Regions from separate parts of the Mesorhizobium sp. B3-1-8 genome, predicted to be linked through region 4. Evidence: predicted binding sites of a transcription regulator. Region 4 holds the regulator's gene; each other region holds the start of a gene.
The links. The regulator LexA, encoded in region 4, represses DNA repair genes until DNA is damaged. The targets are predictions, from matches to a motif close to TGTTCNNNNTGTGTTCNG.

Region 1 (7,656 bases), on a different contig from region 4:
GACTCCGCCCCAGAGATAGGTTGCGTCGAGCGCACTCTGCACCGCGAACAAGCCATTGAAGACAATCAGCGCGCGCAGGATGGCCGCCTTGCCGAAGAGGATGTCCTCGGCCTTCGCCGGTCTCGCTGCAGGCGTGGCAGGCAAAACGCGCCTGACACGGAAAGCGAAGCGCGGCAGGCGCGGCCTCAGGAACGCCCAGACGCCGGCAAGCACGATCAGCCAGAAGATAAGCCGCGCGATCTGGATTTTTTCGAGGAGCGCGTAGAGGTCGATCAGCGACAGCCAGTGCTCGATGATCGGATTGGCGGCGCCGAACAGCGCCAGGAAAACGACGCCCAGCGTCAAGGGCACGATCCAGACGACAATCGCCGTGAGCTGAAGCCGCCGCTGGCCGAGTTCCCGCGCCGCCTTGCGCCAGCGGAAGAAGTCGCGGACGAAGCGGAAGGGCGCTGCGACCAGGAACAGGCTGAGCTGGCGGGCTATTCGGGCAGGTTCGTCGCGCAGCCGCCCGGCCAACGACAGCGCGAAGACCGCAAGTGCCGCGACAGCGACCAGTAGCGAAAGCGGGCTGACATTTTCGACGAGCGGCAGCAGCGCGACGAACAGCGCGGCCGGCTTCAGCCAGACCCGGCCGTCGCTGAGCGCCGACGGATGCATGGCGACGACCGTGGCGGCGAGCACGGTCGCGAAGATGAAGACGGTGATCCCGACCGGCTGGCCGTAGAAAAGAAAATCGGCCAGCGCCACCAGCAGCGCGGCGGCGCCGACACGGCGGCAGTAGCTCGGGACAGGCGATGTCTTGCTCGCCGGCGCCGTCATGGTCATCGTCGTCATCGCTGGGCCTTCCTGGCTGCTGTCATGCCGCCGCCGCATGCCGGCCGCGATCTGAAGGGAAGCACCGTCGTCGTGACGCGCCGCCTTTGCGGCTCGACGAGCCACCAGCCTTCGTCGCGGAGCCGGCGCGGCAGGGACCAGCGGGATGTGTGAGGTGTTCGCATGCCGGCTTTGTCGCCGACGGGCACGGTGAACGCGCGGCGGATTGGAGGAGGTTTTCCGCACAGATTTGCAGATTTGGTGCAGGACAGCCTGGCGCCGGCGCCCGAGACGCTCGAGTACGGCAATCGCATATGGCGGTGCCAGCCCCTGGGATGTCGTCAAAGGCGATAGAGAGGGTTCTTGCGCGTGAAGCTGCGATCTATCCTTCGTCATTCTAGGGCGGAGCAAGGAGCGAAGCGACGCGCGCAAACCCTAGAATGACGAAGGACGGGTTGGCAGGACAGCGTGCGCCTCCGCCCTGCCGGGCACCCTTGCGGCCCCTCAAGGAGAAGATTACTCCCCGCCTTGCCTCATCCGCCATCACCCTGCATAGATCGGCCATGGCTCAGGAACCCTACCGCCCGCGCCGCTCGGTGCTTTACATTCCCGCCTCGAACGACAAGGCGCTCGCCAAGATCGCTTCGCTTGCCTGCGACGCCGTCATCATCGATCTCGAGGACGCCGTCCTGCCCGCCGACAAGAAAGCGGCGCGCGACAAGATTGCCGGCATCCTTGGCCGGCGCGAAAAACGCTGCGAGATGGTGGTGCGCATCAACCCGCTCGCCGGCGAATGGGGCGCCGACGATCTGTTGGCCGTGGCCAAGGCCAAGCCCGACGGCATTCTCCTGCCCAAGATCGGCACGCCGCGCGACATCCTCGAGGCCGGCGACCTGCTCGACGACAATTTCGCGCCGGACGGCGTGAAACTGTGGGCGATGGTCGAGACGCCCAAGGCGCTGCTCAACATCGGCGCCATCGCCGAGCTTGGCCGCGATCGAGCGTCGCGCCTCGCTTGTTTCGTCGCCGGAACGAATGACCTGGTGAAGGCGACCGGCATCCTGGCGACGCCCGACCGGCGCTATCTGATGCCCTGGCTGATGCAACTGGTGCTCGCCGCGCGGGCCGGTGGCCTCGACGTGATCGACGGCGTCGCCAATGATTTTCGCGACCTCGACGCCCTGGCGCGCGAATGCGCCGACGGCGCGGCCATGGGTTTCGACGGCAAGTCGCTGATCCATCCCGCCCAGATCGAGCCGGCGAACCATGCCTTTTCGCCGTCGCCCGAGGCGCTGGCCAGGGCGCGTGCGATCAGGGATGCGTTCGCGCGGCCCGAAAATGCCGGCAAGGGCGTGATCGCGATGGACGGCCGCATGGTCGAGCGGCTGCATCTGGCGGAAGCCGAGAAACTACTGGCGAAGGCAATAATCATCGGCGCATGATGCGCCGATATTCAAGACAGGCTCGAAAATGAAACTCTACCGCTTTCTGTCCGGCCCGGACGATTCAACCTTCTGCCACAAGGTGACGGCGGCGCTGAACAAGGGCTGGCACCTGTTCGGCTCGCCGACCTACGCCTATGACAAGAAGACCAAGTCGATGCGCTGCGGCCAGGCCGTGGTGAAGGATGTCGAAGGCCAGGACTACGGCCCGGACACCAAGCTGAGCGACTGGTAGAAAGAGCGGCAACCCCCACTTCGTCATTCTAGGGCGGAGCAGGAGCGAAGCTCCGTCGCGAAGACCCTAGAGGCGCAGCGGATCAGAATATAGGGGACGTTTGCGGGTGTCGGGCGGCAAGCGTTCCGTTCTGCACCGCGGATTTGGTGTTGATGGAACGGCATGGATTCTAGGGTCTGCGCGCGTCGCTTCGCTCCTTGCTTCGCCCTAGGATGACGAAGTGCGCGCTCAGCCCGCCGCCGCCTGCTCGGCCGCTTCCTCGATGCGCTCCATGTCGTCGTCCGACAGGCCGAAATGGTGGCCGATCTCGTGGATCAGCACATGGGTGACGATGTCGCCCATCGTCTCCTCGTTCTCGGCCCAGTAGTCGAGTATGGCGCGGCGGTAGAGCGTGATGCGGTTCGGACCTTCGCCGGTCTGCGGGTTCCAGCGCTCGGCGATGCCGCGTCCCTCGAACAGGCCGAGCAGGTCGAAGGGCGTTTCCAGCGACAGGTCGTCCATGATCTCGTCGGTCGGGAAATCGGCGATCTGGATGATGATCTCGCCGGTGAGCTTGCGGAACTCGTCCGGCAGATGGGCATAGGTCTCCAGCGCCAGAAGCTCCATCTCGTCCATCGACGGGGAGAGCTGGTCGTGCCAGGTGCGTGTCTTGTAGATGCGGGCCATGAAATTTCCTTTGATCCCGGCATATAGGCTTTCGCGCCGATAGAGGCAAATGAGCCGGCTGGGCGTTCGCTTTCAGGGTAAAGCTCGAAGGAATAAATTCCTTATGACTCCGCTTGACTCTTCCGGCACCCTCTGGAATCTATAGAAACATAACAGGAACAATTGCTGTCGGAAGTGAACGTCATGGCGATGAGCGCCGTGGCGCGGGACACTGTTTTTGCCCTGCGCCGCCAGATCGCGAAGATCGAGGGAACGCTGCCCGAGCGCCTGCAGGCGCCGACGGCTGGCGCGCCTGGAGCGATTCCAGGAGAAGTGCGAAGCGGTCTTCCGTCCGCAATTGCGGAAAAGCTGAACCGCTCTGGCGATGCCACCGGACCGGATATGACGCGGGACAGGACGATCGTCCGGCGTGGGCTCGCCGTGGCTTCGGCGGACGCCTTCCTGCATACCGGCATCGGTCGCCTCGACGCCGCCCTCGGCGGCGGCCTGCCCAAGGCGGCGCTCAGCGAAATCCATGGCCTGGAGACCCGCGATGCCGGCGCCGTTGCCGGCTTCGCGCTGTCGCTCGTAAGCCTGGTCCTCAGAGAGAAGCAGGGCCTGCCGATCCTCTGGGTCGGCACGGCGGAAATTTTCCACGAGGCCGGCTTTCCCTATGCCAGGGGCCTTCACGCCCTGTTCGGCATCGAGCCGGAGCAATTGCTGTTTTCCGAGGCGCCAAAACTGCTCGACGCACTGTGGATCGCCGAGGAGGCCGCCCGCATGACGGCCTTTGCCGCGGTCATCCTCGAGATCCGCGGCAGTCCGCGGCGGCTCGACCTCACCGCCACGCGCCGGCTGCACGCCCGCGCCCAGAATGCCGGCCGGCCGCTGCTTTTGCTGCGCCAGGCCGGCGAGGCCGACCCCACCGCCGCCCCGGTGCGCCTCATCGTCTCGGCGGCGGCGGCGGCAAGCCGCGAAACCGTCGCCGGGCCGCTCGCCGGCTCGATCGGCCGCCCCGCCTTCAAACTCGATATCGGCAAGAGCCGCACGGCCCTGCCCGGACAATTCACACTGGAGTGGAACCCAAATGAGCACGCTTTTGCAGAAAGAACAGAGAATTCTGTCACTGTGGTTCCCGCATCTGGCCGCGGAGCGGATCCTGCGCCAGCGCCTGGGGCGGTCCTGGCGTTCCCGGCCCCAGCATCACCTGCCGTCACCTCACCCGCCGCTTGTGATCAGCCATCGCGACAACAACACCCAGCGCATCGCGGCCCTCGACGAGCGGGCTGAGGCGCTCAGATTGAAGCGCGGCATGGGCATCGCCGATGCGCGCGCCATGCATCCCTCGATCGATGTGGTCGAGGCCGATGCGGAAGCCGACCGCCGGCTGCTCGAAGGCCTTGCCGACTGGTGCGACCGCTACACGCCTTTGGTGGCGATCGACGGCGAGGACGGGCTGTTCCTCGACGTCACCGGCTGCACGCATTTGTTCGGCGGCGAGCGCGCCATGCAGGACGAGATCCTCACCCGCTTCTTCCAGCAGGGCTTCGATGTCCGCGCCGGGCTGGCTTCGACGCCGGGCGCCGCCTGGGCGGCAGCGCGCTTCCATGGCGACCGCATCATCGCCGGCGGCGAGGAGGAGGCGCTCCTGGCGCCATTGCCACTGTCGGCGCTGCGCATCGCGCCGGAGACCCGCGTCGGCTTGGAAAGTGTGGGCCTGCGCACCGCCGGCGCGGTGATGGCCGCGCCCCGCGCGCCGCTCGCCCGCCGCTTCGGCGCCACCTTGCTTCTGCGCCTCGACCAGGCGCTCGGCCGCCTCGACGAGGCCGTGTCGCCGCGCCTTCCCGTCGCGCCGCTCTCGGTCGAGCGCCATCTTGCCGAGCCGGTCGTGCTCACCGACGACATCGAGCGGCTGGTGAGCCGGCTGGCGATCGCCTTGAAGACCGACCTCGAACGCCGCGGCGAGGGCGCGCGCACGCTGGCGCTGCTTCTCTTCCGCGTCGACGGCGCCGTCAGCCGCATCGCCGTCGGCACCTCGCGCCCGATGCGCGAGCCGCGGCTGATCCAAAGACTGTTCCATGAGCGGCTCACCGCCTTGGAGCAGACCATCGACGCCGGCTTCGGCTTCGACCTCGTGCGGCTGTCCGTGCTGTCGGTCGCGGCCTTCGACTTGGCTCAGGGCGACCTCACCGGCAAGACGAACGACGATGACGCCGACATCGCGCTCTTCGCCGACCGCGTCCGCGCCCGTCTCGGCGAGACCGCCGTGCTGAAGCCGGTGGCCGTCGAAAGCCATCTGCCGGAACGCGCTGTCAAAACCGTGCCTTTCGCCGAAGCGCCGCAAAGACGCGCCCCGGCGGCCGGCCGGGCAGCACCGCCCCGAACGGCGCCGCCGATGACCGTCTATCCGCCGGAGCGGCCGGTGCGCCTGTTTCGCTCGCCCGAGCCGATCGAGGTGCCGGCGACCGAGATACCGGAAGGTCCGCCGATGAATTTCCGCTGGCGGCGCGCGCTCTACCGCGTCGCCCGCGCCGAGGGGCCGGAGCGCATCGCCGCCGAATGGTGGCGGCAATTGCCCGGCGAGGAGGAGGCGCCGACCCGCGATTATTACCGCATCGAGGACAGCGAGGGACGCCGCTACTGGCTCTACCGCCAGGGCCTCTACAGCAGCGCCGCGCAGGCCGCGCCGCCGCGCTGGTTCATGCATGGGGTGTTCGCATGAACGCGCTGACCGTCATCCCCTATGCCGAGTTCGGCATAAGGTCGAACTTCTCCTTCCTGCGCGGCGCTTCGAAACCCGAGGAACTGGTGGTGACCGCGAAGTTCTACGGTTTTGCCTCGATCGGCCTTGCCGACCGCAACACGGTCGCCGGCGTCGTGCGCGCATGGCAGCAGGCCAGGGTGGAGAAGATGGCCTATCATCCCGGCTGCCGCCTGGTTTTCGGCGACGGCGCGCCGGATATCCTCGCCTATCCCCGCGACCGCCAGGGCTGGGGCCATCTCTGCCGCATGCTGACCCAGGCCAATCTGCGCGACGAGAACGAGAAGGGCGCGACGCTGCTCCAGTTGAGCGACCTGCTCGAATGGGGCGATCGGATGTCGCTGGCGATCCTGCCCGATCTGTCGGCAGGCGCCGAGGATAGCTTGTCATTTATTAGCCGGCTTAAGGATCGTTTCGGCGCGGCGCTCCGGCTGGCCGTGGCGCCGGATTATGCCGGCAACGATCGTTTCCGCATCGAACAGGCCGCGTCGATGGCCGAGCACGCCCGCGTCCCGCTGATGGCGACCAACGACGTGCTCTATCACGCCGCCGACCGCCGCCCGCTGCAGGACGTGCTCACCGCGATCCGCCTCAACACGCCGGTTTCCGAAGTCGGGCTCGAGCTGACGGCCAATGCCGAGCGCCACCTGAAGCCGCCGCTGGAGATGGCGCGGCTTTTCCGCCGCCACCCGCAGGCGCTGGCGGAGACGCTGCGCTTCGCCGACGAGCTCACCTTCTCGCTCAGCGACCTCGAATACAATTATCCGGACGAGCCGACCGAATCCGGGCTTGGACCGCAGGCCGAGCTCGAACGCCTGGCGCGGGAAGGGGCGGTCAGGCGCTATCCGGCCGGCGTTCCCGATTATGTGCTGAAACGCATCGACAGCGAGCTCGCTTTGATCGAGCGCCTGAACTACGCGCGCTATTTCCTTACCGTCCATGACATCGTCAAATTCGCACGCAGCCAGGACATCCTCTGCCAGGGCCGCGGCTCGGCCGCCAATTCGATCATCTGCTTCTGCATCGGCATCACCGAGGTCGGCCCCGAACGCATCGACACCTTGTTCGAGCGCTTCATCTCGGAAGAGCGCAACGAGCCGCCCGACATCGACGTCGATTTCGAGCATGAGCGGCGTGAAGAGGTCATTCAGTACATCTATACGAAATACAGCACCAAGCGCACCGCCTTGGCCGCCGCCGTCATCAGCTATCGCGGCCGCTCCGCCTTGCGCGAGGTGGCCAAGGCCATGGGCCTGTCGGAAGATGTCCGCAGCGCGCTGTCCAGCACCATCTGGGGCTGGTCGACCTCCGAGCTTGGCGAAAAAGAAGCCAATGCCGGCGGCCTCGACCGCACCGATCCGCTGTCCAGGCAGGTGCTTGAGCGCGCCAACGAGATCATGGGCTTTCCCCGCCATCTTTCCCAGCATGTCGGCGGCTTCGTCATCACCAGGGACCGTCTCGACGAGGTCGTGCCCATCGTCAAGACGGCGATGGAGGAGCGCAAGATGGTCGAGTGGGACAAGGACGACCTCGACGCGGTGAAGATCCTCAAGGTCGACGTGCTGGCGCTCGGCATGCTGACCTGCCTGAAGCGCGCTCTGACTTTGCTCACGCAGCATTATCCGCAGGCGCGGGACGATTACGGGCGGCCCTACAGCTTGGATTCTATCCCGCCGGAACACCCTCGCGTCTACGACATGATCTGCCGGGCCGACACGCTTGGCGTCTTCCAGATCGAGTCGCGCGCTCAGATGTCGATG
Region 2 (7,656 bases), on a different contig from region 4:
GGTGCATATCGGCCCCTCGCCCGTCGGCGAAAGCTATCTGCGCGGCGACAGGATCGTGGCGGCGGCACTCGCCACCGGTGCCGAAGCCATTCATCCCGGCTACGGCTTCCTGTCGGAAAACCCCGATTTCGTCGATCAGGTGACGGCGGCAGGCCTCGTCTTCATCGGCCCTTCCGCCGCCTCGATCCGCGCCATGGGCTTGAAGGACGCCGCCAAGCGGCTGATGGAGAAGGCCGGCGTGCCGGTGGTGCCCGGCTATCACGGCGAGGCGCAGGAAATCGTGCTGCTTGCCTCCAAAGCGCGCGAGATCGGCTATCCGGTGCTGATCAAGGCGCGGGCCGGCGGCGGCGGCAAGGGCATGCGGCGCGTCGACCATCCCGACGATTTCTCGGAGGCGCTTTCCGGCGCGCGGCGCGAAGCGAAAGCGGCGTTCGGCGACGATCGCGTGCTGGTGGAAAAATATGTCGACAAGCCGCGCCACATCGAAGTGCAGGTGTTCGGCGACAATTTCGGCAATGCCGTGCATCTCTATGAACGCGACTGCTCGGCACAGCGCCGCCACCAGAAGGTGATCGAGGAGGCGCCCGCTCCTGGCATGACGCCGGCGCTCCGCAAGGCGATGACGGAGGCGGCCGTGAAGGCCGCCAAGGCGATCAATTATTCGGGCGCCGGCACGATCGAGTTCATCGTCGACGCCTCTCAGGGGCTCAAGGTCGACCGCTTCTGGTTCATGGAGATGAACACGCGGCTGCAAGTCGAACACCCCGTCACCGAGATGGTCACCGGCATCGATCTCGTCGAATGGCAGCTTCGCGTCGCGTCCGGCGAAAAACTGCCGAAAACGCAGGGCGAAATCGCGCTCGCCGGCCACGCTTTCGAGGCGCGCCTCTATGCCGAGGACGCCGCGAAAGGGTTTTTGCCGGCGACCGGCACGCTGCATTATCTCAAGTTCCCCGACGCTGCCCCGGACGGCGCCGCGATGCGCATCGAGACTGGCGTACGCGCCGGCGATGCGATCTCGCCCTTTTACGATCCGATGATCGCCAAGCTGGTCGTGCACGGCGAGGACCGGGCCACGGCGCTCGGCGCGCTTCGCGATGCCCTCGCCCGGACCGAAGTCGCCGGCTCGACCGTCAACACCGCCTTCCTGGCGGCGCTCGCGGCCGACGCCGATTTCGCGGCAGGCGACGTCGATACCGGGCTGATCGGCCGGCATCAGGAGGCGCTCACCACCATTCCCGGGCCGGGCGACGAGACGATCGCCGCGGCGGCGCTGGCCGCGATGGATGCCGGCACGCCGGGTCCCGCCGCCGATCCCTGGTCCACGCGTTCCGGCTATGCGCATTTCCACACGCTGTCGCGCCGCATTCGCCTGCGCCATGGCGAGGAGAACATCCTGGCCAGGGTTTCGGCACGGCCGGACGGCCGCTTCCAGGTGGCGCTGGAGGCACCGCATGATGCGGTGAACACGCACGACTTGCGGACCATGCCGCTTGCCGCCCGCTGGCCCGGCCACGTCACCGTCTTCGAGGGCGCGGTCGGCTATACATTCACGGTTCCCGATCCGCTTGCCAAGGCCGACGAGGCGGGTGCCGCCACAGCCAACCTGCGCGCGCCGATGCCGGGCCTGGTCAAGCTGGTGCGCGCCGCGGCGGGCGATGCCGTGATCAAGGGCCAGCCGCTCTTGATCCTCGAAGCCATGAAGATGGAGCATATGATCGCCGCCCCGCATGACGGCGTGATCGCCGAGATCGCGGCCGAGGGCGCACAGGTCAGCGACGGCACGGTGCTGGTCCGGTTCGCGGAGGACGGCCAGGGCTGAAGTGCTGAAGTGCTGAATTGCTGAATGGTAAATAGCTATGTCGGCGGGACTGCCCCGGCCTCGCCTGTACGTCAATGCCAGGGCACAAACGAAAAATGGCCGGGACGAGCCCGGCCATTTCCTCGATTGCGGAACCGAATTACGGCTGGATCGGCGCGTATTTGCCGTCGTGCCACTGGTTGATGTCGTAGCTCGCGTTCTTCAGGTCGCCCTTCTCGTCGAAGACGACGTCACCGACCACGGTGCTGATCGGTTTGCCGTCCTTGAGCGCCTCCGCGACCTTGGCCGGATCATCGGTGCCGGCGCGCTTGACGCCTTCGGCCACGGCCTGGATCACGGCATAGGAGAACAGCGTGAAGCCTTCGGGCGTGAAGCCGCCAGCCTTGATCTTGGCGACCGCGTCCTTCGCTTCGGGCTTGGCCTGCGGGTCGGACGGGAAGACAAACATGGTGCCTTCACCGGCCGGGCCGGCAACCTGCCAGAATTCCGGCGAAGCGATCGAGTCCGGCATGATCAGCTGGAACTTGACGTTCTGCTCGGCCGCCTGACGCAGGATCAAGCCCGCCTCCGGGTGATAGCCGCCGAAGTAGACAACGTCGGCCTTGAGTTCCTTCAGCTTGGTGACGAGGGCCGAATAGTCCTTCTCGCCGGCATTGATGCCTTCATAGTCGACTTCCTTGAGGCCGCCGGCATTCATCGTCGCCTTCACGGCATCGGCAACACCCTGGCCGTAGGCGCTCTTGTCGTGCAGGACAACAACGTTCTTGCCGGCGTATTTCTTGGCGATCCAAGGGCCGATGAAGGCGCCCTGCGCGTCGTCACGCGTGTAGAGGCGCATGATGGTCGGCCATCCGGCCTTGGCCGCGGCATCGGTCAGCACCGGGTTGGACGAGGCGGGGCTCATCATCAGCGTGCCGGCTTCGGCATAGACGGCCGAGGCCGGAATGCTCGAGCCCGAGCAAGCATGACCGTCGACGAACTTGACGCCGTTGGCGACGATGCGGTTGGCGACCGAGACCGCCTGCTTCGGATCGCACTGGTCGTCCTCGATGTCGAGCTTGATCTGGGAGCCGTTGACGCCGCCAGCGGCATTGATCGCGTCGGCGGCAGCCTGCGCGCCCTGCTTGAACTGGTCACCGATGGTGGCGAGTTGGCCGGTCATCGGGCCGACCACCGAAATGGTGATGTCGTCGGCGAAGGCAACCGAGGCGCTCATCATCAGGCCAAATGCGGCCGCGCTCAAAATACCCAATTTTTTCATGACTATAAGAACTCCTCCACTTGCGCGCGCCGCTCCGGCCGCGCTTCTTCCACAGAGCCGGGACAATTTCACCCTTCGCCGAAACTGTCGAGAGCACAATGCGGAAGGTTTTGGTTCATTTAGGCGAGGATTTCTTGGGCCACGCGGCCGATTACCAGACGTAATGCAAAAAGCCGCGCCGGCCTTGTCCCGGCCGGTCGCGGCTTTTTTGCAATCGAGCTTCCCCGCGCCCCCGCGCCTGAACCCCGCTCGCTTCCCTGTTCTTGCGTGGCTTCGGTTGTCTCAACCTGCCGCGTTCTCGTTCTTCCTGACCGGCCGTCTTTTCGCGGCCTTGTCCCAATGAATTTCCGAGCGCTGCGCGCTGAGGATCAGTGCATCGTCATCCATTCGCGCGCTTCGCGCAGCGCCGTGGCGATCTCGACTTTCGACATGGTGGCTGACAGCTCCGAGCGCAGCTCGGCGGCGCGGGCCGAGCCCTTGATCGCGGCGATGTTGAACCATTTGTGGGCGGCGACGACATCGGTCTCGCAATCGCGGCCGGTCGCATACATCATTCCCAGTTCGAAAAGAATGTCGGCCTGGGCAGTTGCCCCCATGGCGCCGAAGCCGTCTTCAAGCATTTCAAAGCGTGCCATTTCAATCCCCTGTCTGGCTCCCGAGAGCTGCCTCCTTTTCCCTTGGTATCCCTTTGGGGCGGGGCGCTCTTTCGATGCTTTCGAGGATGACGGCTGGCCTTGAATCCGTCGTTAAACGGCTTGCTTAATTTGAGGAAAACAAAGCTAAAACAAGAGGTAAACGCGAAAAACTGTTAAGCATGGGAATCCAGCGTTTCAGCCATTTTGCGTCAAATTCGATGAAAATTGCCGCGAGTGGAATCAAGACTTCGCTAACCACGGAAACCGAAGCGTTTTTCCGGTCGCGTTTATTTTCAGTCATCCGCGCGGCGAAAATCCTTGCAACCTTCCGTGGCGGCACCGCTTTTGTTTTGGCGGGAGCTGGATTAGCTTTACCTTTGCGTAAGGGGCAGGCAGGCGAACCGGAGCCCGCCGCAACCCCATAGGGAGGAGGACAAGATGTTTCGAAAGATGAGCCTGGCCCTGGCGGCCACCTTGATCATGGCGGGGGCAGCGTGGGCCGACCCGATCGAAGGCAGTTGGAAGACGCAGTCCGGCGAGACGGCGACGATCGGCGGCGGCGGCTCGTTCTCCATCACGCTGAAGACCGGCAAATATGCCGGCAAGACGATCGGCTCGATGAAGGCGACCGGCGACAACAAATATGCCGGCAACATCACCGACCCTGCGAACGACAAGACCTATTCCGGCAAGGCGACGCTCACGGGCACGACGCTCAAGATGAGCGGCTGCGTGCTGGGCGGCCTGATCTGCAAGAGCCAGACCTGGCATAAGCTCTAACTCTAGAGGTCTGCTAATCGGCGTCTCAATCCAAACGGAGACGCCGTAGCTTTCCTGGCCCGACAACGTGGCTCTGCAGTCGCTATTCTCCAGGAATGAGTATGCTCTGAAGGAGCAACATCCAACTTGCATTTGCGACAGGATATTTATCCTCATCACTTTCGCAGACTAGACCCGTCGTCCCGAATTGAGCGAGTATCTGGGAGGACCAGATACGCTTCACGCGATTGCCCAGCCGATACCGAAGCGAGGATAACGCGATGCTCCGGTGGTTGAGAGTCTGCCATTCTGGTTTGTCTACTAACTCCAGACGCTGGCCATTTCGCTCCCATATGCCAATGAATTTCCGGTTTACTTTGTTCATCTGGGTCAACAGGCCAGGTGCGTAAGAGTCGGCTCGATTGTCGAACTGCAAAGTCATGCACTCGGAACTAGCACCACCGCAGGACTCATCCTTACAATTCAATACGATTAGATGGGGATTCTTCCGCTTTATCGACCATTTAGCGTCATCATAAATCACAACGACACCATGTCTTGGTTCCGTTGCTTGGGCCGCGAGAGCAGGCGGCGTGGGAAGACAAACGAACTGGAGAGCAATCATCAATCGGATGGCAATCGCTTGGGAATACCTCGCGCTGTCAACTGAGCGTGAGAACCGACAGACAGTTGTCATATCAAGGGCTCTCCAAAGGGAATGTCGCGAAAATTTCAATGCTACCAGACGATATGGACATGGCGCGACGATCTTGCGCCGTCTTTAGCTCAATCTAATCCCGTTCTAGAAAACAATTCCACCGGCAAGAAGCCTGCATATGCGCCACTGTGCGCACTGCGTCACGTGCCAATCAATTTGAACCGCAGATGAATACCGGTCTCAGAACCGGTTCAGAGGCATTCCGGCATTCTCTCCCGCATTGAAGGAGAGAGAAATGCTTGCCCGTCGCTTCACCATTGTCTGCCTGCTGATGAGCCTGTTCGGCATGTTCTTCGCCATCCTGGTGGCGGAGGCCGGTCACTCGAGCCGCTCGTGGGAGCGGCCGACCGCTTCATTCCCGGCTCGGTGAACCAAGTCAAACGCTCAAACGACAAAGCTGAAAAGCAGTAAAGCTGAAATTCGGGACACCACCAAAATGGACCGCATCACTGCCACCGCAATGAAGATCCTCAGGCTGCTGCCGCGGGCGACGCTCATCCTGATGCTGCTTGCCGCCCCGGTGCTGGCGGTGCCGATGATGCGCGCCGACACGGGCAACAGGATCGAGGCGCCGCCGCACAAGAACACCAGCCTCGGCTTCGTGCTGCTGATCAGCCTGCAGCGCGGATAAGGTGCGATAACAAAAAATCTCCAGCTGGGTTGCGGTTCCTGTCCGCTCACCCCTCCCAACCGCTCTTCCAAATCTCTATATTGAGCCATGGAAAAGCGAATCTACCCCCAAGCCATCGAATCGGTCGTCATGCCGGAGCCTTTCGGCAAGCAGAGTTTCCATGACGCAAAAAAGGCCGTCGCGGCGCTGCAAACGCTCTACGACCGCAACACCAAATTCCTGCGCGATTCCTTCGCCGCACTAGCGGCGGGCGGTGACGAGAGCAGGCGCTACCGGGCCTTCTATCCGCAGATCGGCGTCACCACGACGTCGTTCAGCCAGGTCGACTCCCGCCAAGCCTATGGCCATATGCCGACGCCCGGCCATTTCGCCACCACCATCACCCAGCCGCAGCTGTTCGAGAACTATCTCATCGAGCAGTTGAGGCTCATCATGCGCAATCACGGCGTTACGGTCACGGTGTCGGAATCGACCACCCCAATCCCGCTGCATTTCGCCTTCCTGGAAGGCACCTATGTCGACGGCGCGGCCGCCGAGCGCATCAAGCGGCCGATCCGCGACCTGTTCGACGTGCCGGACCTCGACGGCACCGACGACCAGATCGCCAATGGCACGTTCGAGGTGGCGTTCGGCGAGCCGCGGCCGCTGGCGCCGTTCACTGCGCAGCGCATCGATTATTCGCTGCACCGCATGACGCATTACACGGCGACCAGCCCGCAGCATTTCCAGAATTTCGTGCTGTTCACCAATTACCAGTTCTACATCGACGAATTCGTGGCGCGGGCACGCGAGCTGATGGAGAGTGGTGGAAGCGGCTACAGTGAATTCGTCGAACCGGGCAATGTCGTGACCAAGGCGGGAGCCGGCTCGCCGAGCGAAGGAACGCCGCCGCACCGCCTGCCGCAGATGCCGGCCTACCACCTGAAGAAGCCCGGCCATGGCGGCATCACCATGGTCAATATCGGCGTCGGCCCATCCAACGCCAAGACCATCACCGACCATATCGCGGTGCTGAGGCCGCATGCCTGGGTGATGCTTGGCCACTGCGCCGGGCTGCGCAACACGCAGGCGCTGGGCGACTATGTGCTGGCCCATGCCTATGTGCGCGAGGACCATGTGCTCGATGACGACCTGCCGGTCTGGGTGCCGATCCCACCACTGGCCGAAATCCAGGTGGCGCTGCAGGAAGCGGTCGCCGAGGTGACCGGTTTGTCGGGCTACGACCTCAAGCGCATCATGCGCACCGGCACCGTCGCCACCATCGACAACCGCAACTGGGAGCTGCGCGACCAGCGCGGGCCGGTGCAGCGCCTGTCGCAGTCGCGCGCCATCGCGCTCGACATGGAATCGGCCACTATCGCCGCCAACGGCTTCCGCTTCCGCGTGCCTTACGGGACGCTGCTGTGCGTCTCCGACAAGCCGCTGCACGGCGAACTGAAGCTGCCCGGCATGGCGACCGAATTCTACAAGCGGCAAGTAGCGCAGCACCTCACCATCGGTATCAAGGCGATGGAGAAACTGGCCGAGATGCCGATGGAGCGGTTGCATTCGCGCAAGCTCAGAAGCTTTTCGGAAACGGCGTTCCAGTGATCGCCAACTTTTGACCCGCGAGGCAATTCGTCGTCTTGCCCGGGCCACAATTTGGCCGATAAGCGGTCCGAACGGATAGCCGGAGCGGTTGGAGCAAATGACGACGGGCGGCGCTCGCTTGAGCATGATGGCTCAGCTGATATTCCTGGCGATGATGGCATGCTCGGCCGCGTTGCTGGCTGGATTCTTCGGCACGCTGCATCCGGCCTTCGATTCCTTCTCGCATTTCCGCATGCATCT
Region 3 (7,656 bases), on a different contig from region 4:
CCGGTTGAGACCTCGCAATGCGGATGCTCGTCATCCTCGATCTCGGCGCGGTAGACGCCGAGGCTGCGTTTGCCCCTGATATCAAGTGTCTCGTAGTCGGCGCCGAGATTGATGGCGAAACCGCCGCCGCCCTGCTGCTTGCGGCAGATCGAGCAGTAGCAGAGCATGAACGGCACCGGCGTGTGGCTTTCCACCTCGAAGCGGACGGCGCCGCAACGGCAGGAGCCTTTGAGCAGGACGGGCATGGCGGGATCTCCGTTTTCCGATCTCAACCTGTCAGCATGCTTTTGGTTGCGGCGATGACAAGGCCCATGCCGGATGAGATGATCGCGGCATGGACAACGCGCGCCTTGAAGAATTGTTCGAAAGCCTGGGACCGATCGGCATCAGAAAACTGTTCGGGGGCAAGGGCATCTATCGCGACGGCGTCATCGTCGCGGTCGTCGTGCGCGGCGAATTGCTGCTCAAGGCCGACGAAGAGAGCATCCCCGACTTCGAAGCCGCCGGCTGCAAGCAATGGACCTATACAGGCTCGCGGCACGGCAAGGAGGTGGCGATGCCATACTGGAGCATTCCCGACGAGGCTTTCGACGACCCCGACGAAATGGCGGTATGGGCGCGGCGCGCTTACGAGGCGGGACGAAGGGCGGGGAGATAATTTTCGAGGGCGTCGTGGCGGCCTTTTGGAGATGCCGAGAGACAGCACCCCCAATGCCGGCGGCCAAGCTGCTAATCTCGCCCCTTGCGGGGGAGATGGCAGGCCAGAGGGGGTGTGACGGAACGCGGCGTTCGCTTTTGGCTATCGCTGCCGGTAGCTGAGCGTTCCGCGCCTACAACGCCTTGGCAATCTCCGCAGCCAGCCGAGCATTGTTCTCTACCAGCGCGATGTTGGTCTTCAGGCTGCGGCCGCCGGTGAGTTCCAGGATTTTCGACAGCAGGAACGGCGTCACCGCCTTGCCGGTGACGTTCTGGGCTTCGGCGGCCTTCTGCGCGGCTTCGATATAGCCGGCCATTTCGTCGGCCGGGATCTCGTCGTTCCGCGGCACCGGATTGGCGATGAGGATGCCGCCGCCGAGGCCCAGCGCCTGCCGCGTGCGATAGAAATGCGCAATGTCCTGCGGCGCATTGAGCGTCAGCGGCGCGCGGAAGGGCGACTGCCTCGACCAGAAGGCGGGCATCGTCTCGCAGTCATGGCCGATCACCGGCACGCCGCGCGTCTCCAGCACTTCCAGTGTCTTTTCGATGTCGAGGATCGCCTTGGCGCCGGCAGAGACAACGATGACCGGCGTGCGCGCCAGCTCGTCGAGATCGGCCGAGATGTCGAAGCTCTTTTCCGCGCCCTTGTGGACGCCGCCAATGCCGCCGGTGGCGAAGACCTTTATGCCGGCCATATGCGCGGCGATCATGGTGGCCGCAACGGTGGTGCCGCCGGTACGCTTTTGAGCGACGGCGAAGCCGATATCGGCGCGCGACAGCTTCATGGCGTCACCGGTCATGGCAAGCGATTCGCGCTCGCCGTCGGACAGGCCGATCTTGATGCGGCCGTCGACCACGGCGATCGTCGCCGGCACCGCGCCGCCATCGATGATGATCTGTTCGACCTTGGCGGCCATCGCGCCATTGTCGGGGTAGGGCATGCCGTGGGTGATGATGGTGCTTTCCAGCGCCACCACCGGCCGGCCGGCGGCAAGCGCCTCCGCCACGGGCGGGTGGATGTCGACGAAGGGGCGGGCGGTGTCGGGCGTCACGGCTGTCTCCGATCAGGAGGAAGTGGATGTCTGGTGGCCCTATGCCACCTCCCGCGCCTCCGGCACAAGGCCAAGCACCTGCGTGAAGTTGCCCGCCGTGAAGGACGGCACGGCCTCCGGGCTCTCGATGGCAAGCATCGCCGCGGCAAGGCCTTCGCGCAGCGCGGCACGCAGCGGCAGGCCGCGCAGCAAGGCGGCGACCGTTGCGCCGGTCAAGGCGTCGCCGGCTCCGGTCACGTCGGCAACCTTGCGCGGCGCGGGTGGATCGATCTCGAAGATGCCGGTGTCGTCGAAGCCCAGAACCGGGGCGCTGCCGGACGTGACCACGCCGGCATTCAGGCCGGCCCGCCTGAGCGCGTCGACAAGGGTTTCGCCGGATAGCTCGGCGTCGGCCAGCGCGGCGGCTTCGCGGCGGTTCATGAAAAGCAGCGACAGGTCGTCGAGCAGCGGCGCCAGGCGGACGACCTTGGCCGGCGAGACGGCGATGGCGAAGACCGGCCGGCCACCGGCAAGCGCTACCAAGCGCTCCAGCGCCGCCGTCGGCAGGTTGGCGTCGCACAGGATGGCGTCGGCCGCGGCGATCGCCTCGCGCACCTTGGAACGCCTCATCTGCTTGGGGAAGGCAAGATCGTAGAGCGTCATGTCGGCCAGCCCGACGATCAGCTCACCTTCGGCGTCGATCAACGCCGTGTAGCTCGGCGTCGTGCGGTCGAGGAACACCACCGAGAGGTCCGCTATTCCGGCGTTGTCGATCGCCAAGGCGACGGTGTCGGCCGCAGCGTCGCCGCCGCGCACCGATATCAGCGAGGCCGACACGCCGCGCTTCACCACGCTGCGCAGCGCGTTGAAAACCACGCCGCCGACGTCCTCGCGCATGATGCCGGGATTCGAAGCGGCGGGCACATAGGCGCCCGAGACCTGGCCGCGCCGGTCGATATGGGCTCCGCCCAGCGCCAGGATTGTTGGGGATGTCGGCATGCGGATATGGTAACCTTGGTTGATAGTTGGCTGCGCACACTAAGTTTCTGCGCGTCACACCGCAATCGGCGCCGCGATTCGGGACATGCGGATATCAAATCTCTTCTGGACCAGTGGTTCTGTTTCGCTCCAGCCCTGGTGGGACAAAGAAAGAACATATCCAGATATTGATTGTTTTTCAGCTGCTTGCCGCCCCTTGCCAAATGAGAACAAAAAAGGTACAAAACAAGCAGGGATCACGGATTGTCCGGCCTTCATTGACGACCAAGGGGTGATGTATCATGGCTCAGAATTCTTTGCGGCTTGTAGAGGATAAGGCAGTGGACAAATCAAAGGCTCTGGACGCGGCGCTGTCGCAAATCGAGCGCGCTTTCGGCAAGGGCTCGATCATGCGGCTCGGCGCCAACGAGCAGGTGGTCGAGATCGAAACCGTGCCGACCGGCTCGCTCGGTCTCGATATCGCGCTCGGCGTCGGCGGCCTGCCGCGCGGCCGCATCATCGAGATTTACGGGCCGGAAAGCTCGGGCAAGACGACGCTGGCGCTGCACACGGTGGCGGAAGCCCAGAAGAAGGGCGGTATCTGCGCCTTCGTCGATGCTGAGCACGCGCTCGATCCGGTTTATGCTCGCAAGCTTGGCGTCGACCTCGAGAACCTTTTGATCTCGCAGCCCGACACCGGTGAGCAGGCGCTGGAAATCTGCGACACGCTGGTGCGTTCGGGCGCCATCGACGTGCTGGTCGTCGACTCGGTGGCGGCGCTGACGCCGCGCGCTGAAATCGAAGGCGAGATGGGCGATTCGCTGCCCGGTCTTCAGGCTCGCCTGATGAGCCAGGCGCTGCGCAAGCTGACCGCCTCGATCTCGCGCTCCAACACAATGGTCATCTTCATCAACCAGATCCGCATGAAGATCGGCGTCATGTTCGGCTCGCCCGAGACGACCACCGGCGGCAACGCGCTGAAATTCTACGCCTCGGTGCGCCTCGACATCCGCCGCATCGGCTCGGTCAAGGACCGCGACGAGGTCGTCGGCAACCAGACCCGCGTCAAGGTGGTGAAGAACAAGCTGGCCCCGCCCTTCAAGGTGGTCGAGTTCGACATCATGTATGGCGAGGGCGTGTCGAAGACCGGCGAGCTGATCGATCTCGGCGTCAAGGCTGGCGTCATCGAGAAGTCAGGCGCCTGGTTCTCCTACAATTCGCAGCGCCTCGGCCAAGGTCGCGAGAACGCAAAACTGTTCCTGCGCGACAATCCCGATACGGCGCGTGAGGTCGAACTTGCATTGCGCCAGAATGCCGGGCTGATCGCCGAGAAATTTCTCGAGAATGGCGGCTCCGAAGGCGGCGACGACGGTTTCGAGGACGAAGCCGGCGCCTTGTAGGGCCGGTTCGTTCCAGGAAGATCGCGCAGCAGTTTCCTGTTCGGGATTGGGCGGAAGCTATTCGTCGGCTTAGCCGGAGTTCGGCCACAATCCTTGTTTATCGTCTTATGCTTATGTAATCGAGTTCTTGAGTATTGCGTACCCGAACCGCCGGCCTTCGCGCCGGCGGTTTTGCATTTTGCGGGCGGCGCCGGGCCGTCGCTCGCCGGCGGATTGACCTAACTCCGTGTTTCTGGACAGGCTCAAGAGCTACGGCTAAAAGGCCCATCTATCTTCTGGAAACACCAAAGCCCATCAGCCGCCGGCGACGCCGGCGGTTCTCGCGAAAAGGCAGTACGCAATGAGTGGCGTGAACGATATCCGGTCGACATTTCTCGACTACTTCCGCAAGGAGGGCCACGAGATCGTCGCCTCCAGCCCGTTGGTGCCGCGCAACGATCCGACGCTGATGTTCACAAACGCAGGCATGGTGCAGTTCAAGAACGTCTTCACCGGCCTGGAGAAACGTCCCTATTCGCGAGCGTCCACCGCGCAGAAGAGCGTGCGTGCAGGCGGCAAGCACAACGACCTCGACAATGTCGGCTATACCGCGCGCCATCTCACCTTCTTCGAGATGCTCGGCAATTTCTCGTTCGGCGACTATTTCAAGGAGCGCGCGATCGAGCTTGCCTGGAACCTGATCACCAAGGGTTTCGGCCTGAAGAAGGACAAGCTGCTCGTCACGGTCTATCACACCGACGACGAGGCGGCTGGTTACTGGAAGAAGATCGCCGGCTTCTCCGACGACCGCATAATCCGCATCCCGACCTCGGACAATTTCTGGGCGATGGGCGACACCGGCCCGTGCGGTCCGTGCTCGGAAATCTTCATCGATCGCGGCGAGCATATCTGGGGCGGCCCGCCCGGCAGCCCGGAAGAGGACGGCGACCGGTTCCTGGAATTCTGGAACCTGGTGTTCATGCAGTATGAGCAGGTGACGAAGGAAGAGCGCATCGACCTGCCGCGTCCCTCGATCGACACCGGCATGGGCCTGGAGCGCATGGCCTCCATCCTGCAGGGCGTCGAAAGCGTCTTCGAGACCGACCTGTTCAGGCATTTGATCGACGCGGCGTCCTCGGCGCTAGGCCAGGGGCCGAACCAGGAGAACGTCGGGTCGTACCGCGTCATCGCGGATCATCTGCGTTCGTCCTCGTTCCTGGTGGCAGATGGCGTGCTGCCGTCGAATGAGGGGCGCGGCTATGTGCTGCGCCGCATCATGCGCCGTGCCATGCGCCATGCGCAGCTGCTTGGCGCGAAGGAGCCGCTGATGTGGCAACTGGTGCCGGCGCTGGTGCGCGAGATGGGCCAGGCCTATCCCGAGCTCGTGCGCGGCGAGGCGCTGATCACCGAAACGCTGAAGCTCGAGGAAACACGCTTCCGCAAGACGCTGGTGCGCGGCCTCGGTCTGCTTTCGGACGCTACGGAGACGCTGCATGCCGGCGACATGCTGGATGGCGAGACGGCCTTCAAGCTCTACGACACCTATGGCTTCCCGCTCGATCTGACGCAGGATGCGCTGCGCCAGCGCAGCATCTCGGTCGACATCGCCGGCTTCACCGACGCTATGGAGCGGCAGAAGGCCGAGGCGCGCGCGCATTGGACGGGCTCGGGCGAGGCCGCGACCGAGACGGTATGGTTCTCGGTGCGCGAAAAGACCGGCGCGACCGAATTCCTCGGCTATGAGACCGAGCAGGCGGAAGGCATCGTCCAGGCCCTGGTCAAGGACGGCAAGACCATCGACAGCGCGAGCCAGGGCGATGCGGTCGCCTTGGTCGTCAACCAGACGCCGTTCTACGGCGAATCCGGCGGCCAGATGGGCGACACCGGCGTGATTTCCGGCGAGGGTTTTTCAATCGAGGTCTCGGACACGCAGAAGAAGGCCGATGGCTTGTTCGTGCATCTCGGCAAGGTGGCCAAAGGTACGGTCAAGACGGGTGATGCCGTCGAGCTGAAGGTCGATCATGCCCGCCGCTCAAGGCTGCGCGCCAACCATTCCGCGACGCATCTCATCCACGAGGCGCTGCGCGAGGTGCTGGGCACCCATGTCGCGCAGAAGGGCTCGCTGGTGGCGCCCGACCGGCTGCGCTTCGACATCTCGCACAACAAGCCGATCTCGGCCGATGAACTCGAGGAGGTCGAGCGCATGGCCAACGAGATCGTCGTGCAGAACAGCCCGGTGACGACGCGTCTGATGTCGGTCGACGACGCGATCGCCGAGGGCGCCATGGCGCTGTTCGGCGAGAAATACGGCGATGAGGTGCGCGTCGTGTCGATGGGCACCGGCCTGCATGGCGCCAAGGCCAATCGGCCCTATTCCGTCGAGCTTTGCGGCGGCACACATGTGAGGTCGACAGGCGATATCGGCCTGGTGCGCATCCTGTCAGACAGCGCGGTGGCGGCCGGCGTGCGCCGCATCGAGGCGCTGACCGGCGAGGCGGCGCGCAGGCATCTGGACGAACAGGACAGGCGGCTGAAAGCCGCGGCGGCGACCTTGAAGATCTCGCCGGCCGACGTGCCGTTGCGCGTCGAGGCGCTGCTCGAAGAACGCAAAAAGCTCGAAAAGGAGCTTACCGAGGCGCGCAAGAAACTGGCGCTGGGCGGCGGCTCGGCCGTTGCCGATGCTCCGGCCGCGAACGAGACCGTCGCAGGTGTCGGCTTCCTCGGCAAGGCGGTCACCGGCGTGGCGCCGAAGGACCTGAAGCCGCTGGCGGATGCCGGCAAGAAGACGCTCGGCTCCGGCATAGTCGTCTTTGTCGGCGCGGGCGAGGACAACAAGGCAAGCGTGGTCGTCGGCGTCACCGACGATCTGACCGGACGTTTCAGCGCCGTCGATCTCGTGCGCGTCGCGTCCGCCGCGCTTGGCGGTCAAGGCGGCGGCGGCCGTCCCGACATGGCGCAGGCCGGCGGCCCCGATGCGTCGAAGGCCAATGACGCGATCGCGGCTGTGAAGGCGGCGCTGGAAGCGGCGTGACGGTCGGAGCGATCGGCTGTAGCTCAGGCCGGCTCCCAACTCTCCGAGGGCTGCGCTGCCCTCATCTGGCTGCCGCCATCTTCTCCCCGTTGAACGGGGAGAAGGGCGCTGTTATCGCGGCTTTCGCCAATAGTCTGCGTTGCAGAAAAGGCGCCGGCGTTGCAATCGCTTCTTTCTCACCGTTTTACGGGGAGAAATGCCCGGCAGGGCAATGAGGGGCGGCGCCGAGGCTGAGCGAGTTACGCGACCTTTTCCGTCCGCGTAAAGCTCGACCGTCCGGCTATTCGGGCATACCAATCGCGCATATCCGCAAACCGCGCCAGCAGCTCGCGCCCTTCCGCGACCTTGACGAAATAAGCGATGATCGGCGCCGCGTGCAGGTCGGCCAGCGTCAGCTGGTCCCCAAGCAGCCAAGGCCCTTTTGTTTTCAGCGATGTCAAAACCTTTAACACTGTCTCAGCCTGGCTCAGCGCGCCGGCAATCAGCGCCTCCTCCGGCGCTGCCTTCTCCAGCCGCTCGACGGCAACGTCCCAGACCATCG
Region 4 (7,656 bases):
TTCTGGAAGATCGCCATGCGCCCCGGCAAACCGCTGATGTTTGGCCGGCTTGGCAATGTCCGTTGCATCGGCCTGCCCGGCAATCCGGTGGCAAGCATCGTCTGCTCGCAACTCTTCCTGAAGCCGCTGCTTGCCAGGCTCGGCGGCCGCGATCACCGGCAGGACGTGCGAACGGCCCGGCTGGGCGCTGCGATGCAGGCCAACGATCTAAGGCAGGACTACGTGCGCGCCGTTGTGCGCGAGGACGCCGGCACCCTGGTCGCGATGCCTTTCGGCATCCAGGACTCCTCGATGCTGCGCATGCTTGCCGACGCCAACGGCCTGATCGTGCGCCAGCCCTTCGCGCCCGCCGCGCAGGCCGGCGCCGAGTGCAACGTGCTGATGCTGCGCTGAGCCGGTCTATCCCGCCGTTTTAACGCAATTCTCGACCGAAACCGTTCACACCGCCGAATTGCTCTATTCGGCGATCAGTGCCCGAGTGAGGGGATGATCCGGATCTCCGAGCCCATCGACAACGTTGAAATGATGCCGGTCCGGCTCGACCACTGAACCGGTGGCAGCGCCGAGCCCGGTCCAGATGTTGGCAAGCAATGTACTCTGGCGCAGGAATTCCGAACGCTCGCCGCCGCCGACCCAACAGGTGATGCGGGCTCCCCGCCGAGGCCGCAGCAAAGCCGGGCTTTCGCTCAACGCTTCCTTCTCGTCGATGTTCAGGGTCTCGTTCAGTGCGGTGAACATCAGCGGCCGAAGGTCGTGCAGGCCTGAAATCGAAACGACCTGGCGTATGCGCCGCGTCACATCGGACGACAGCGGCGCGTCCGCGGTCATCATCCGGCTGGCGAGATGCCCGCCGGCCGAGTGCCCGGTCAGCACCAGCGGACCATCGATCATCGCTGCCGCCTTCTCGATCGCTGCCGCAACCTCGTTGACGATGCCGCTGATCCTGGTTTGCGGGCAAAGCGTGTAAGAAGGCATGGCGACGGCAAAACCGTGGCCGACCGCACCTCCAGCCAGATGCGACCAGGAGGTCTTGTCTGATTCCATCCAGTAACCGCCATGGATGAACACGACGAGCCCCTTTGGCGCAGCAGGTGGGAGAAACAGATCGAACCGGTTGCGCGGCGCTTCGCCGTACACGATATCGAACCGCGCCCTGCCTTGCGCCAACAGCTTTTCCCTAAAGGCTTGCGCCGGTTGATCCCAAGCCGCGGGCCAGCGGTCGCCGCCGGCGATGTTCGCGCCGTTGGCATAGGCGTTGTCCCAGTCGGCAATACGGTTTTCGAACACGGCCCCTCCGCGATCAGGTCGATGTTGAGCGGAGTTTAATTGGCATCGCCGCGGTCAGGTAACGGTTGTCTTGACCGCGAAGCGGGCTTCTCGCCAGACGCCGGTCCGCAAGATGTCTTCGAGCACTTCGACGGCATTCCAGACATCCCTGTAGCCGACATAGAGCGGGGTAAAACCGAAGCGCATGGTCGACGGCGCCCGAAAATCACCGATCACGCCGCGTTCGATCAGGGCCCGCATGATCTGGTAGCCATGCTGGTGAATGAAGGAAATCTGGCTGCCGCGTTTGGCGCCGTCGCGGGTGCTTTCCAGCGTAAGATCGTAACCGCCGCACCGTGCTTCGACGAGTTCGATGAACAGATCGGCCAGCGCAATGCTCTTCCTCCGCACCGTCGCCAGGTCAACGCCGTTCCAGATGTCGAGCGCGCCTTTCAGCGTCCGCATCGACAGGACCGGCTGCGTGCCGCACAGAAATCGGCGGATGCCGGTGCCTGGCGCATAGGCTTGCTCGAAGGCGAATGGCCGTGCATGGCTCCACCACCCGCTGAGCGGCTGCCGCACATCGGCAAGATGCCGCTCGGCCGCATAGATGAAGGCAGGAGAACCTGGCCCGCCATTGAGATATTTATAGGTGCAGCCGACGGCGAAATCGGCGCTTGCCCTGTCAAGTTCTACCGGCATGGCGCCCGCGCTGTGGCAGAGATCCCAGACGATCAGCGCACCGGCGTCATGCGCCATGCGCGTAAGCGCCGCCATGTCGCGCAACTCGCCGGATTTGTAATTGACGTGGTTGACCAACACCACCGCCACGCGTTCGTCGATCAGTTCCTCGATGATCGGCGCGTCCACGCCAGCCAGGTGCAGGACAGTGTTCTTTCCGGTCAAGGCCACCCCTTCGGCCATATAGATATCGGTCGGAAAACTGTCGCCCTCGGCAACGATCACGGTTCGGTCCGGCCGCATCGCCATCGCCGCGTGCAGCACTTTGTAGATGTTGATCGACGTGGTGTCGCAGACCACGGTCTGGCCCGGCGCCGCGCCGATCAGGCGCCCGAGCCGGTCGCCCAGCTCGACCGGCATGTCGAACCATCCGTCCTTGTTCCAAGCACGAATGAGGTCATGCGCCCACTCCTCGGCAGCTGCCCTGCGCAACTCGTCGAATGCGGCGTGCGAGGCCGCTCCCAACGAATTCCCGTCGAGGTAGATCACCCCCTCCGGCAGGACGAAGCGATCGCGCAGGGCGCGCAGCGGATCCGCTGCATCCATCGCCTCGATCTCGGCGAGATCAGGAATTCCCCCCATCATGCTGCCGCCTCCATTTCGGCATGGCGCCTCTCACGATTGGCCAAGGGCGGTTGTCTCACCACCGTCCGTGCCACGGCAAGAACCTTCTGCGCTATGTTAGCTGGTCCATAGACGGCGAAGACCATGGATCGGAATCATTGCCGAAGTTGGCATTTTGGGTCCGTTTCGTTCACGGTGAGGCACGTTCGCGCAAGAGCCGAAGCGATCCCGCCCGCGCCTTTGTGATGGCGTTGGACCGCGCTTCAGCTTAAGGAGGGCTGCATAATCGAGCGGAATCAATGATACCGCTGACCTGACTCGGCCAGGTATCCCTTGGATGCAACATTGTTTCCGAAGCCTCAACAAATTCACTAAACTTTAAACGGTTGCGGAACACAACTGGAACAGATAGTGTTTGTTCTGGGTTTGTTTTTCTGATTCCGGTTTCAGAACCCAAGGGGGCCGCCATGCTGACGCGCAAACAACATGAACTGCTGATGTTCATCCATGAACGCCTCAAGGAGAGCGGGATTCCGCCGTCTTTCGACGAGATGAAGGAAGCGCTCGACCTCGCCTCCAAATCGGGCATCCATCGGCTGATCACGGCGCTGGAAGAACGCGGCTTCATTCGCCGGCTGCCGAACCGAGCGCGCGCGCTTGAAGTGCTGCGGCTGCCCGACTCGATCGCGCCTGGCCTGAATGCCGCGAGAAAGTTTTCGCCGAGCGTCATCCAGGGCGGCCAGGGCAATCTTGGCCGCCAGGTCAAGCCGGCGGCGCCCTCGCGCACGCCGACACCCAGCAATGACGACGACGCTGTTTCGGCCGTGTCCATTCCGGTGATGGGCCGCATCGCCGCCGGCGTGCCGATAGACGCCATCCAGCACCAGACGCATTCGATCTCGGTGCCGCCGGACATGATCATGGGCGGCGAGCATTATGCGCTGGAGGTCAAGGGCGACTCGATGATCGAGGCCGGTATCTTCGACGGCGATACGGTCATAATCCGCAACGCCAATACGGCAAGTCCGGGCGAGATCGTGGTGGCGCTGGTCGACGACGAGGAAGCGACCCTGAAGCGGTTTCGTCGCAAGGGTGCCTCGATCGCGCTCGAGGCCGCCAACCCGGCGTACGAGACCCGTATCTTCGGACCGGACCGGGTCAAGGTTCAGGGTAAGCTCGTCGGACTCATCCGCCGTTACTGAGCAGAACCGCGCGGCGGTCTTCGCCGGAACTGTGTGCCATCTATTCTGTAGGCTGCGGCGCGACCGCCGGCTTTTCCGGTCGTTGATAGGGCGGCAGCCCCCTCGCCTCACGCGCGTATTTCCGCTGCTCGTGCCAGGGTCGGTACGGTTCTTCGACCGCGTAGCGAACGGTTGGCCGCGCGGTTGCCGATTGCGGATCAAAGAAGATGGCGGCGCTGCCGTCGCGTGCCAGCTGCCGCTTGGTGACGACGAGCACGCGCGGATCGCGGCATGGATTGTAGGCCGTGGCGTCGTCGATGACGATGAGGTCGGCGAAACCGCAAGCAGGCCGGGCGCTGGCGCGGTTCTCGGCGAGCGCGACGATGGCACCGGAAGGATGCCGGCCGATGCAGAGGTCGCCGATGCAGTAGAAGGGCGAGCCGGGCGGCAGGTCGACGGGATCGGCGATGTCGAGGGCGTCTTTAGCGAACGTCTCCGGCGGTACGATTTCCTCGGCTTTCAGCGCCCGTTTCCAGTTGTCGGTGGTGAAGTCGTTGGAGCGCGCGCGGTTGATGGCAAGCTCACCGCCGCCGATCGGCATCGCCACCAGATGCGCGTCCTCCGAGATAAGCACGTCCGGAGTACGGACATGCGGAATGGCCAGCAGCGCGGCGAGCGCGAAGGGTAAGGCAGCGAGCCTCAGCCAGGTGGTGGCCATCGTCGCGATGACCAGCGCGACCGTCGCCAGCAGCACCGACTGGATCGAGATCAGCCCGACGGCGTCGACCGGTGAGCGCTCGGATATCCACGCCGAAATGGCGATCATCGCCGTCAGGCCCTTGCCCATCACATAAAGGAATGGGCCGTCGAAGCCGAAGGGCATGGCCAGGGCGCTCAACACGGCAAACGGCATGACGACCAGTGAGACGATCGGCATGACCGCCAGATTGGCCAGCAGGCTGAGCGGCGACACCCGCTGGAAGTGCCAGATCGCAAACAACAATGTCGCGCTGCCCGCGATAAGCGACGTCACGGCGGCACCACCCACTCCAATCGCCAGTTTTCGCGATAGGAAGCCGAGGAACGAACGCTTTGCCGGCGGCGCGGTCGTTTTGCCGGCGCGATAGTCGGCAAAACCGGCATAGGCGCCGACTAGCGCAGCGGTGGCGGCGAAGGACATCTGGAAGCTCGGGCCGACCACTTCGTGCGGCGAGACAAGGATGACGGCGATGGCCGAGATCGCCAGGTTGCGCATGGTGAGCGCCGCGCGGTCGAAGAGCACGGCGGCGAGCATCACGGCCAGCATGATGAAACTCCGCTCGGCCGCCACCACGATGCCGGAGATCACGAGGTAGGCGGCGATCGAGAGCAGCGCGATTGCAGCGGCATATTTCTTCACCGGCCGGCGCGACGAGAAATCCGGAAACAGCGCGAAGGCGCCGCGCAAAAGGACCATGATCGTGCCGGCGACCAGCGCCATATGCAGGCCTGAGATCGAGATGATGTGGTAGATGCCGGTTCGCCGCATCGACTCGTTGATGGCTTCCGGAATGCCGGCACGAACGCCGACGATCAGCGCCGCTGCGATCTCGCCTTCGGACCCGCCGATGCTGCTCCTGATGTGGTCTGCAATCCCTTCGCGCGCGTTTTCCACTGCCGATGCGATGCGCGCGTCAAACGGCGCCTCCACCGGCGCAATCAGCTTTGGATCACCCAGGAAAAAGCCGCTGCCGCCAATGCGGGCAAAATAGCTGTCGAAGGAAAAGTCGTAGCTGTCCGGCCGAACCGGACCTGTCGGCGGCAGCAGCTTGGCATAGCCGGTCAGCATCGACCCGGCTGTCATGCCGGACGGGATCCTGCGGGCAGACAACCTGACGCGGTCCGGCGCGTAGCGCAGCTTCGGATGCTCCGTGGATATGAGATCTATGGTGAGCCGGACACGGCCATTGGCCATCGCCTCGGCGGTGACGAGGCGACCCGTCAGCCGGGTCTGGATTTCCGAACCCAGCATCGGGGTCGCCATCCGCCAGGTCTCGACCTTCGCCGCGAGAAAGCCCAAGGCGCAGAAAAACGCCGCCATGAAGACAAGGTGCGTTCTGTGCCGGGAATGTGAGACCGCCGCGCAGACCGCCATCAGGGCCACTGCCGCAAGCGGCCTGTAGAGATCCGGCTCAGCGCTCAGCGAGAAGTAATAGATGACGCCGGCGGCCAAAAACACCGGCACCAGCAGGAAGCCGATGCCGCGGTCAAGCTCGGTGGCGGCAGCGGTGCCGATGCTTCGGAGCAATGCGGGAAGCGAGGCGCGGCCAAGCTGTTTGCGGATTCGGCTGAGGCTCGCCGTTGGCGAGACCGGCTGTATTGCACCGTCACCGGGTGGCGTAAGCTCGGTAGGTGCCCGCGGCTCCGGAAGCGAAACCGGCGCTCCCTCTTCGGGCGCGGCATGGGCAAACATCAGGCGTTCGCTGACGCCAGCTGTCGTTCCCCCGCCCTCCTCCGCGCCCCGGCCACGTCCAGCCATCGGGTCTGCCCCTTGCGCCCCAGACCGCCTATGCTACATGAACGCCGGTCGCGTGGAAGTCCGCGCGAAACATGCATTTTTTCAGTGCTTCCTCGAGAGTTCCATGTCCGACAAGGTCGTCACCCGTTTTGCCCCCTCGCCCACAGGCTACCTGCATATTGGCGGCGCGCGCACGGCGCTGTTCAACTGGCTCTATGCCAGGCACACCGGCGGCACGATGCTGCTGCGCATCGAGGATACCGATCGCGAACGCTCCACCGAAGCTGCCACCGCCGCCATTCTCGACGGGCTGACCTGGCTTGGCCTCTCCTGGGACGGCGAGGCCGTCTCGCAGTTCGAGCGCGCGCCGCGTCATCGCGAGGTCGCCGAGGAGCTCGTGCGCATGGGCAAGGCCTATTACGCCTATGAGACGCCGGCCGAGCTGGAGGCGATGCGCGAGGCGGCCCGCGCCAAGGGTCTGCCGCCGCGCTACAACGGCCAGTGGCGCGACCGCGGCCCCTCCGAGGCGCCGGCAGGCGTCAAGGGTGCGATCCGCATCAAGGCGCCGACCGAAGGCGTGACGATCGTCAACGACCGCGTGCAGGGCGAGGTGCGCTTCCCGAACAAGGATCTCGACGACTTCATCATCCTGCGTTCCGACGGCGTCCCGACCTACATGCATGCCGTCGTCGTCGACGATCACGACATGGGCGTCACCCACATCATCCGCGGCGACGATCACCTGACCAATGCCGCGCGCCAGACGGTGATCTACGATGCCATGGGCTGGGATGTGCCGTCGATGTCGCACATCCCGCTGATCCACGGCGCCGACGGCGCCAAGCTGTCGAAGCGGCACGGCGCGCTCGGCGTCGAAGCCTATCGCGCCATGGGTTATCTGCCCGAGGCTCTGCTGAACTATCTGGCCAGGCTCGGCTGGAGCCATGGCGACGACGAGGTGATGTCGGTCAAGGACATGGTCGCGTGGTTCGACATCGGCGACGTCAACAAGGGCGCGGCGCGCTTCGACTTCGCCAAGCTCGAGGCGTTGAACGGCGTCCATATGCGCAAGATGGATGACCAGGCGCTGTTCGACATCTTCGTCGCCACCTTGCCCTATCTCGAAGGCGGCCCGACGTTCGCGGCAAAGCTCGACGACAGGCGCAAGGCGCAACTGCTTGCCGCCATGCCCGGTCTCAAGGAGCGGGCCAAAACCCTGGTCGAGCTGGTCGACGGAGCGGCGTTTCTGTTCGCCGAGCGGCCGTTGCCGCTGGATGAGAAGGCGGCCGGCTTGCTCAACGCGGATGCGCGCGCGATTCTGCGCGGCGCGCATGGCGCATTGTCCGCCGTCGAGGGCGACTGGAGCGCCGCCTCGGCCGAGGCTTCGATCCGCGACTTTGCGCAGGC

Region 1: the regulator LexA is predicted to act here: its motif matches at 3,300-3,317, upstream of FJ424_RS12700 (metallopeptidase family protein).
Region 2: the regulator LexA is predicted to act here: its motif matches at 3,853-3,870, upstream of FJ424_RS30615 (sel1 repeat family protein).
Region 3: the regulator LexA is predicted to act here: its motif matches at 2,932-2,949, upstream of recA (recombinase RecA).

The regions. Positions count from the first base shown of each region.
Region 1 covers NZ_VFTK01000011.1:99,126-106,781, forward strand. The annotation lists gene FJ424_RS12685 (DUF4173 domain-containing protein) at 1-834, opposite strand, end outside; gene FJ424_RS12690 (CoA ester lyase) at 1,377-2,255, shown strand; gene FJ424_RS12695 (DUF1737 domain-containing protein) at 2,284-2,490, shown strand; gene FJ424_RS12700 (metallopeptidase family protein) at 2,719-3,156, opposite strand; gene FJ424_RS34005 (hypothetical protein) at 3,340-4,425, shown strand; gene FJ424_RS12710 (DUF6504 family protein) at 4,367-5,857, shown strand; gene FJ424_RS12715 (error-prone DNA polymerase) at 5,854-7,656, shown strand, end outside.
Region 2 covers NZ_VFTK01000051.1:395-8,050, forward strand. The annotation lists gene FJ424_RS30605 (acetyl/propionyl/methylcrotonyl-CoA carboxylase subunit alpha) at 1-1,822, shown strand, start outside; gene FJ424_RS30610 (ABC transporter substrate-binding protein) at 1,962-3,083, opposite strand; gene FJ424_RS30615 (sel1 repeat family protein) at 3,452-3,718, opposite strand; gene FJ424_RS30620 (hypothetical protein) at 3,898-4,143, shown strand; gene FJ424_RS30625 (DUF2147 domain-containing protein) at 4,157-4,498, shown strand; gene FJ424_RS34400 (hypothetical protein) at 5,431-5,565, shown strand; gene FJ424_RS30630 (hypothetical protein) at 5,632-5,826, shown strand; gene FJ424_RS30635 (AMP nucleosidase) at 5,956-7,416, shown strand; gene FJ424_RS30640 (endonuclease/exonuclease/phosphatase family protein) at 7,541-7,656, shown strand, end outside.
Region 3 covers NZ_VFTK01000008.1:22,574-30,229, reverse strand. The annotation lists gene FJ424_RS09470 (GFA family protein) at 1-245, opposite strand, end outside; gene FJ424_RS09465 (TfoX/Sxy family protein) at 335-658, shown strand; gene FJ424_RS09460 (pseudouridine-5'-phosphate glycosidase) at 831-1,748, opposite strand; gene FJ424_RS09455 (carbohydrate kinase family protein) at 1,788-2,726, opposite strand; gene recA (recombinase RecA) at 3,008-4,105, shown strand; gene alaS (alanine--tRNA ligase) at 4,446-7,115, shown strand; gene FJ424_RS09435 (glutathione S-transferase family protein) at 7,355-7,656, opposite strand, start outside.
Region 4 covers NZ_VFTK01000007.1:52,802-60,457, forward strand. The annotation lists gene glp (gephyrin-like molybdotransferase Glp) at 1-393, shown strand, start outside; gene FJ424_RS08545 (alpha/beta hydrolase) at 457-1,287, opposite strand; gene kynU (kynureninase) at 1,342-2,589, opposite strand; gene lexA (transcriptional repressor LexA) at 3,039-3,773, shown strand; gene FJ424_RS08560 (ComEC/Rec2 family competence protein) at 3,814-6,270, opposite strand; gene gltX (glutamate--tRNA ligase) at 6,374-7,656, shown strand, end outside.